2 linked regions of the Longibacter salinarum genome follow. The protein of the gene in region 1 interacts with the protein of each later gene in a pairwise test. Links are inferred from orthologs where the notes say so. Each region holds a gene or a part of one and is shown on either strand. Other genes may lie near its edges.

Region 1 (4,743 bases):
CCTGAGCCGCGACGGCAGCAGGGCTGACGAGAGCAATGACGATGATGCAAAGCAGGAGCACACGCATCGCAGGACGAGAAAAGGACGAGGGAGTGGGTGAAGACATCGACCTGGAAGGCACGGCTACACGTCAGCAGCGGTGCAACGGAACCGTTCGGTACATACCGTCAGCCTCGTCAGATTAAGACATGGACGATGCATCGAGAAGGGATGTCAACACGTCCTGAATGACGATAAACGAATCGGGCGGATCGAGCAGAAAGGACGCCGGCGCAGCATCCACCAGTTCGTTAAAGGCGTTCGTGGCCCGGACGAGCGCGGGGGCTTCGACCTCACCGCCAGCGATCAATCCGGCAACAGCCTTCGTCAGGCGCTCCGAGTGCTCGTCCGAGATTCCATAAGCCTCGAGTTGACCCGCGACGTATGCAATTGCCGCTTCGTTATCCGTCGAACGGGAGAGCAATTCGGCAAGGAGCGGGGCCGGAGCCGCCGTGATACGGATCGACCCTGTGGATGTCAGCTGTGCGCCACTGACAAGACGCTGCTGGAGAACGACGGCCATAGCGTTCACGCGCTGCTGGACAGCGTCACTGGCGAACGTCGCATTCTCGATCCGGGATGACTGGGATATCGCGCCGGCAACGTCACTTCCTGATACGTCACTTCCGCTTCCGCCCGTATCGGAGCCATCCTGTGCCCAGGCTGGAGCGGTTGTGAGCGCCAACATGACGAGAAGTGCGGAGACGACGCGGAGCGCAACGGATGAACGTGGAGACATGGGAGCGCATCGGATGTCGGATGGGTGCTGTTTCGGGCACGCCTTCGCGTGCCAGGCGACGGAAGGGGAAACCTCGCCATGCTCAACAATACACGTCCCATCCGTCCACCCACATCTTCGTCCGGATCAGGCGTCTCGGACTTCAGGCGCATTCGCTCATGCGTTCATTTCTACCCTCCACCTCAAAGCACGCGCACCCTTGGCGTATAAGCTTGCATCGGTGTGCATCTACCCGATGATGCGCAACCGGGCGTACTTCAACTTCAGCTTTTTATTGCCGATGTCCGACCCGAAGTACACCACGGCCGTCGCCTTTTCGCCTCTTCCTTCGACATCCTGAACTTTGCCCTCGCCAAACTTCGAGTGCTCGACGCGGACCCCCGGGACGATTTCTCCCTGCCCCTCGTCGTACACCACGCGACGCCCGCCACCGGACGACTGCTCGATGCGCTTCAGCTTCCGCTCCTTCCCATTTGACGCGCCGGAGCCGGATCCATCCCGAAGGTTGCGTCGGTAATAATGCGGATCGACACCATCATAATTCGACGAATCGGACCCGCCGTCACTGCTTGATTTGAAGCGGTTCTTTTTCTGATCGAGTTCGCCACCGCCGGCGGTACGCACGACATCCGAATTGATCTCGTCGAGGAATCGGCTCCGCGTCTTGGTCTCGCGGTCGCCGTAGCGGTATCGGCTGCGTGCCCAGCTCAGGAAAAGGTACTCCTCCGCCCGCGTCGCGCCGACGTAGAACAGGCGGCGCTCTTCCTCCAGGTCCTGCTTTTCCTTCGCCGCCATCTCCAGCGGAAAAAGTCCCTCCTCCAGCCCGGCCACAAAAACGACCGGATACTCCAGACCTTTCGACGCGTGGAGCGTCATCAGCGTCACCTGATCGGCGTCGTCCTCCTCGTCCTGACTCGTCATCAGCGCAATTTCCTGCAGGAAGACGCTGAGCGATGGATCGTCGCTTGAGGCCACAAAGTCAGCGATTCCACTGACGAGATCTTGCACGTTCTCCCAGCGCATCAGATTCTCGCGCGTGTGATCCTTCCGGAGCTCGCTGAGCAGGCCGGCCTCACGAATAATCTCCTGTGCCAGTTCATCCGCCGGCATACTCTCCGCCTTCGACGCATACTTGGCGATCAGGAAGCGGAACGACTCGACCGCATTCTTCGCACGGGTGGACAACGTATCGATGTCTTCGACACGCTCGATCGCCTGCCACAGGGTGAACCCGTGCTTATTGGCAAAATTCTGCAGCCGCTCCTGCGTCTTCCGCCCGATACCCCGCGTGGGGTAGTTGATCACCCGCTGGATGTTGGCGGTGTCGTTCGGGTTCACGATGAGGCGAAGGTACGCCAGCGCATCCTTGATCTCCTTCCGCTGGTAGAACGGCGTTCCCCCGATTACCTGGTACGGCACGTTCTCCTTTCGGAGTGCCTCCTCGATCGGTCGACTCTGTGCGTTGGTGCGGTAGAGAACGGCGAAGTCCCCGTGCGACAGCCCCTCGCGGACGTGGAGGTCACGGATGCGGCGTTCGATCTTCTTCGCCTCGTCCTTCTCGGATAGCGACTCCATGAGGGCGATGTACTCGCCGTCGTCGTTCTCCGTCCAGAGCTCCTTATCGAGTTGATCATCGTTCTCCTTAATGATCGAGTCCGCCAGCGCCAGAATACGCCCGGTCGAACGGTAGTTTTGCTCGAGACGAACGGTCGTCGCGTCCGGAAAGTCTTTCTCGAACGACAGGATGTTCGTGATATCGGCCCCGCGGAACGCGTAGATGCTCTGTGCATCGTCCCCGACCACGCAGAGGTTGTCGTGAGCGTCCGCGAGATTCCGCGCGAGCATGTACTGCGCGTGGTTCGTGTCCTGATACTCGTCGATATGGACGTACTTCCAGCGCGTCTGGTACTTTTCTAGGACATCGGGATGCTCGTCGAACAGTTCAAGCGGACGCAGGAGCAGGTCGTCGAAGTCCATCGCGTTCGCTTTCCGCAGCGCCTTCTCGTACGCCGGGTAAATCTTCGCCGCCGCGTCCTGAGCCCGACCCCGAGCGACACTAGCGTACTTCTCGGGCGAGACCATTCGGTTCTTCGCGTCCGAAATCAGGTTCTGAATGCCCCGCGGCGACACATCGTCCGTGCTCACGTTGAGGCGGTTCATCTGCTGCTTGATGATCCGCTTCGAGTCATCGGTGTCGTAGATTGAAAAGTCGCGCGAGTATCCGATCTTTTCGCCATCAATGCGGAGGACGCGGGCAAACGACGAGTGAAAGGTGCCGACCCACATGCCTTTCGTTTGATCGCCGACGAGCTTCTGCACGCGCTCCTGCATTTCACGCGCCGCCTTATTGGTGAAGGTCAGCGCGATAATCTCGTGGGGCTTCGCTTTGCCCGTTGCCAGAAGATATGCGATCCGGTGCGTCAGGGTACGCGTTTTTCCGCTTCCCGGCCCCGCGATGATCATCACCGGGCCGTCGGTGGCCTTCACGGCCTCACGCTGCCGCTCGTTGAGCCCATCCAGAATCCGCTTCTCGGCTTCCGGATCCGGGTCGATGGACGTCGGCTCTTCTCTCTGAATGGGGATCTGACGCATAAAACGAACGGGCGCTCTCTTTGGGACTTTCGGGACGAGGGAGGACAGGTGAAGCCTCCGCCGTCTTGCTGTTAGACATGCACGTTCCGTACGACGCGAAAAGTGCTACGTTCGCTGAAGATGCGGGAAACGGTGCGAAATCTGGCCTCACCACACACAGATTCGTGGGCATGGGCTACCATAAACACATATTATAAACATATTATACATGTCCAGTCGCTTCTTTTCAACGGACAATCCTCCATCGAGCCTGGCTGCGACGAGTCTATGTGACGGTAATCGAAAACAAAACGCATCCGTCTGACGAAAGACAAAAGGTTTTCCTGCGCCTCATGCGTTGATGCAACCATTGAGGCCCAGCCGGATTAAATGACAACACATGACACAACAAGTTGGCCCAGTGTAACGATTCGTCCGACCTTCCGTTGATGTTGTGCCTGTCCGCGCTCCCGGCGCGACAACGGACGTTCACTTTCTACTCCGCATTTCCCTTTCCCCCATGATATCACGCCTTCAGGCCGCTGGTGCGGCACTTCTTATGCTGCTGTTTCTCGGCTCTATGCCGGCCTCTGTCACGGCTCAGTATTCCGAGTCGAACGATGCAGCGAGTCTCAACCAGTCCTCCTTCGCACCAATCGAGTTTCCGAACCCGGATGTCTTTCGCGCAAGCGATGGGCGTCCCGGTACGGAATACTGGCAAAACGAAGCGGACTACGTCATCGACGTGACCCTCGACCCGGAAACGAACCGCGTCTCCGGGAGAGAGACCATCACGTACACGAACAACTCACCGCACGATCTGACGCATCTCTGGGTCCACCTGGAGCAGAACCTCTTCGACCCGGACAGCCGCGGAGCTCGACTCACCCCGCCGGATGCACGGTTTAGCGGAGCGTTTGAGAATGGCGGCTACGAGCTATCGAACATTCAGGTGAATCGCGGATCCGACTCGCGCGATGCGACCTATCGCGTCGACGGCACACGCATGCGGATCTCTCTCGACGAGCCTCTCGAAGCGAACGGGGGCACGCTAAAGCTCTCAATGGACTTCTCGTTCATCCAGCCGAAGTACGGTGCGGACCGACACGGACGCCTCGATGTTGAGAAGGGTACAGTCTACGAGTTCGCGCAGTGGTACCCGCGGATGGCCGTGTACGATGACGTCAACGGCTGGAATACGCTTCCTTACCTCGGCCAGGGCGAATTCTACCTGGAGTATGGGGACTTCGACGTGAGCATAACGGTCCCACATGACTACGTCGTCACGGCCAGCGGCGAGCTTCAGAATGCGGAGGACGTGTTGACCTCCACGCAGCGCGATCGACTGGATGAGGCCCGCTCCAGCGACGAAACCGTTCACATCATCACAGAAA
Region 2 (3,852 bases), on another replicon or contig:
ATGAACTTGCCCACGAGTGGTACGGAAATCTCGTCACGGCCGGCGACTGGAAGGACTTCTGGATCCACGAAGGGTTTGCTACCTACCTGGAGGCTCTGTATCGAGAAGAGCTTCAAGGCGAAGAGGGGTACTTGAGCACCGTCCGGTTCTGGGAGGGACAAATCACGAACTCAGCACCCGTGGCACGCGGATCGGCGACGTCAGCTCAGGACATGTACGGGAGCGATGTCTACTACAAGGGCGCTCTGATTCTGCATACGCTTCGCTACGTCCTTGGCGACGAAGACTTCGCCCAACTGCTGCGCCAGTTTACCTATCCGAGCGATGAAATGCGGCGGGCGACGGACGGCTCCCAGGCGCGAACGGTGACAACAGCCGACTTCGTCCAGGCGGCGGAGCAGGTATCCGGACAGCAGCTCGACGCGTTCTTCCGCGTGTATCTGTACCAGGCCGAGCTGCCGTTGCTGGAGGTGGAGAAGAAGGACGCAGAGTTGAAACTCACGTGGACGCGCACCGGGGGGATTCCGCTGGACGTGCCGGTCCCGGTGTCCATCGATGGAGAGACGCGACGCGTAGAGTTTCAGGATGGAGCGGCGACGCTATCAATCCCGTCGGGGGCATCGGTGCAAGTCGATGAGAGGGGACGGGTCCTAAAAGATCTAACAGTTCTCTCTGAGTGACGGGGAGGGAGACAGCGCGCCCGCGTCTTTCGAAAGCAAGAAAAAACGGGCGACCCCTTGTGGGATCGCCCGTTCGAATGGACGGACATTGTCCATACCATTTGACGCACCTTAGATGTTGATCGGTTCGCCGTACGCAGCGCGTGTCGCCTCCATGATCGACTCGGAAAGCGTCGGGTGCGGATGGATCGCCTCCATGATCTCGTGACCCGTCGTCTCGAGCGTGCGAGCCGTGACGACCTCGGCGATCAGCTCCGTGGCGTCATGCCCGATGATGTGGCAGCCCAGCAGCTCGCCGTACTTCTTGTCGTAGATGATCTTGACGAAGCCTTCGTTGTGGCCCAGTGCAGCGGCCTTGCCGGAGGCTTTGAAGGGGAATTTGCCGACCTTGATGTCGTAGCCGGCTTCCTCAGCCTGCTCTTCGGTATAGCCGACAGATGCGATTTGCGGCTGGCAGTAGGTGCAGCCCGGGATGTTTTTCTTGTCCATCGGGCGGACATCCTCACCTGCGATCTTCTCGACGCAGATGATGCCTTCGTGGCTGGCTTTGTGCGCGAGCCAGGGGGCGCCGGTCACGTCGCCGATCGCGTAGACCCCGTCCACATTGGTGCGATAAAACTCGTCGACGACGATATCGTTGCCGTTGGTTTCGACACCAAGCTCTTCGAGACCGATGTCTTCGACGTTGCCGACGACACCGACTGCCGAGAGGATCTGATCCGCTTCGATGTATTCGGTCCCCTTGTCGGTTTCGACCTCCACTTTGAGCGCCCCATCGGCTTCCTCGTAGCCCTGCACCATCGCGCCGGTCATCACATTGATGCCGGCCTTCTTGAAGGACCGCTTGAGCTCTTTCGAGACGTCCGCGTCTTCTGCGGGCACGATCCGATCCTGCACCTCGATGATCGTGACATCGGTGCCCATGTGCTTGTAGAAGTAGCCGAACTCGACACCAATGGCGCCGGCTCCGACAATCACGAGACGGTCCGGGCGTTCCGTCTGAGTCATCGCTCCGGTCGACGAGACAACGTTGTCTTCGTCAATCGGGAGGGGCGGAATCTCGCGCGGACGTGCTCCCGTCGCAATGATGATATGCTCGGCGTTAATCGTTTTCTCTTCGCCGACCTGCTCACCGTCCATATTCTCGCTCGGGACGATCTCAACCGTGCCGTTGCCGGCAAGGCGGCCGTAGCCGTAGTGGACGTCGATGTCGTTTTTGCGCATCAGGTACTGCACGCCCTTGTTCATCTGCGAAGCCGCGCCTCGGCTGCGCTCAATGACCTTCGGGAAGTCCGGAGTGATTTCTCCTTCCAGGTTGAGGCCGAAATCGGAGATGTGCTTCGATTCAGCCATCACCTCAGCGCTTTTCAGAAGCGCCTTCGTCGGGATACAGCCGATATTGAGGCAGACGCCTCCCAGCTTATTCTTTTCGACAATAGCAGTTTTTAATCCGAGCTGGGATGCCCGAATGGCGGTTTCGTAACCGCCGGGACCGCTCCCGATGATCACGCAGTCGTACGTAGTAGCCATGGAGTCGAGGTGCAATAGTTGGGCCTTTCGAACATGCAAGCGCTAAAATACACGCTACCCTTCACCGTTCCCAATCTCGACTCGCGTAGCGTACGAAAGCTTCTGTGAATACGCTTCTTCCGACGAGGAGGAGACATGAAGATCGATGGACGAGGCGCAGGACGATGCGGAAGTGGAGTGCATCTCGACCTGCGATCGGATGCGGAAACGCTTCGCGCATCCATTGCCGAGACGGGTCAGGCTATCGATTCCCGAGCCAGCCAACCGGGTCGACGCTTTGGTTTTTCTTCTTGTCAAAGACGGCAAAGAAGAGTCCTGCTCCACGCGGCTCGTTTGAGGTGCCTGATCGTCCGATGACCTCGCCGGTATCGACGCGGTCGCCCTGGGCGACGAAAAGGGTGGAGAAGTTGCTGTAGACGGACAGATAATCGCCATGGCGGATGACGAGATAGGTGCCGTAACCGGGCACAAAGTCGATGCCGGTGACGACGCCCTCAAAAACGGCACGAACGGACTCCTCCGGATTCGTGGCGATGAGAATGCCCGGGTGATAGGTCTCCGTGCCGTGAACCGGGTCGACTCGGTTGCCAAATCCTTCCGTGACTGCGCCGTCCGTGGGCCAGGGGAGCGATCCGCGGTTTTGCTGGAAGGTCGCGGAAAGCCGGGCGTAGTCCGCCGCGCGGGCGGGGGCAGAGGTGGCGCCGGATACACGGTCCCGACGCTCACGAGCTTCCGCACGTGCCACGAGCTCTCGAATCTGCTGTTCAAGTTCACGTGCCGCTCGCTCTTTTCGATCGATCTCTTCTCGTAATTCCGACCGCTGATTGCGGAGTTCGGCGACGACCTGCCGGCGGTCCTTTTGAAGCTGGCTGAGGTTCTGTCGCTCCTGGCGAGCTTCCGCGAGGAGTCGTTCGGTTTTGCGCTGAGAGGCGTCGAGTTCCCGCTGTCGCTCGTTAAACTGCTGTGCTGCCGACTGGATGGCAGACTGTTGTGCGCGTCGCTGCTCTGCGAACCGGCGCAGGTACCGAACACGAACGAGCATCTGGCTCACGGACTTCGATGCCAGAATCAGGGCAACGTCATGTAGCCGCCCGTATTTATAGGCGTGAACCGCATGCGCCCGGTATTCATTCCGAAGCTCGTCGAGTTGTCCCTCTAGAACGTCGAGCGTGTCCCGAAGGTCGCTTCGCTCCTGGCGCAGCTGTCCCATGCGCTGCTCGTACGTCGACACAAGCTCCTCACGGAGTGCGATTTCGCGCCGGATCTGCTCCAGTCGATCGACGGTCGCTTGTTCTTCTCGGGTCGTCTCCTGGAGCCGCTTCTCGTCGCTCTCGATCTGGCCTTTGAGGGCTTCCAATCGCTGCTGGGTATTCTTTCGCTCGTCCGCGATGTTCTGGCCGTTCGCCCGACCCACAACGCACAACAGGACAAGGGCGGTGACAGCGTAGCGCATGATGGCGCGCGTTCCGAAAGACCGGAGTCGGACGGGCCGATGACTCATGCCAAGAAGGGGGACAGAGAGTACGAGGGAGAGCGGGACGCTCAAGATTATCGGCTGGAGGTCGGAAGATACACCCTTGGCGTTCCAGCGGGTACGTTGAAGTCAAACGATAGATTCTCGGGATCGAGGTGCATCGACTCG

Evidence for each region. Proteins that work in one complex are often made in the same cells at the same time.
Region 2: the proteins of CRI94_RS03935 (region 1) and lpdA interact in binary tests that used the Escherichia coli proteins (3 or more experiments, as listed by UniProt). The link is inferred for Longibacter salinarum from one-to-one orthologs.

The regions. Positions count from the first base shown.
Region 1 is NZ_PDEQ01000002.1:86,313-91,055, reverse strand. Bases 689-3,736 are described here. They hold CRI94_RS03935 (ATP-dependent helicase), read right to left. Parts: upstream 3,371-3,736; coding sequence 1,007-3,370; downstream 689-1,006. Other genes in these bases: CRI94_RS03940 (hypothetical protein), read right to left, coding at 689-778. Outside these bases: CRI94_RS03945 (hypothetical protein), read right to left, coding at 1-106; more of CRI94_RS03940, read right to left, coding at 182-688; CRI94_RS03930 (M1 family metallopeptidase), read left to right, coding at 3,870-4,743. UniProt on the Escherichia coli protein: A helicase with DNA-dependent ATPase activity. Unwinds DNA duplexes with 3'-5' polarity. Translocates on single-stranded DNA with 3'-5' polarity. Initiates unwinding more efficiently from a nicked substrate than double-stranded DNA.
Region 2 is NZ_PDEQ01000001.1:86,625-90,476, forward strand. What follows is about bases 2-2,967. They hold lpdA (dihydrolipoyl dehydrogenase), read right to left. Parts: upstream 2,211-2,967; coding sequence 792-2,210; downstream 2-791. Other genes in these bases: CRI94_RS00330 (M1 family metallopeptidase), read left to right, coding at 2-680; CRI94_RS00345 (murein hydrolase activator EnvC family protein), read right to left, coding at 2,452-2,967. In the rest of the region: more of CRI94_RS00330, read left to right, coding at 1-1; more of CRI94_RS00345, read right to left, coding at 2,968-3,663; lipoprotein insertase outer membrane protein LolB1, read right to left, coding at 3,759-3,852. UniProt on the Escherichia coli protein: Lipoamide dehydrogenase is a component of the glycine cleavage system as well as of the alpha-ketoacid dehydrogenase complexes.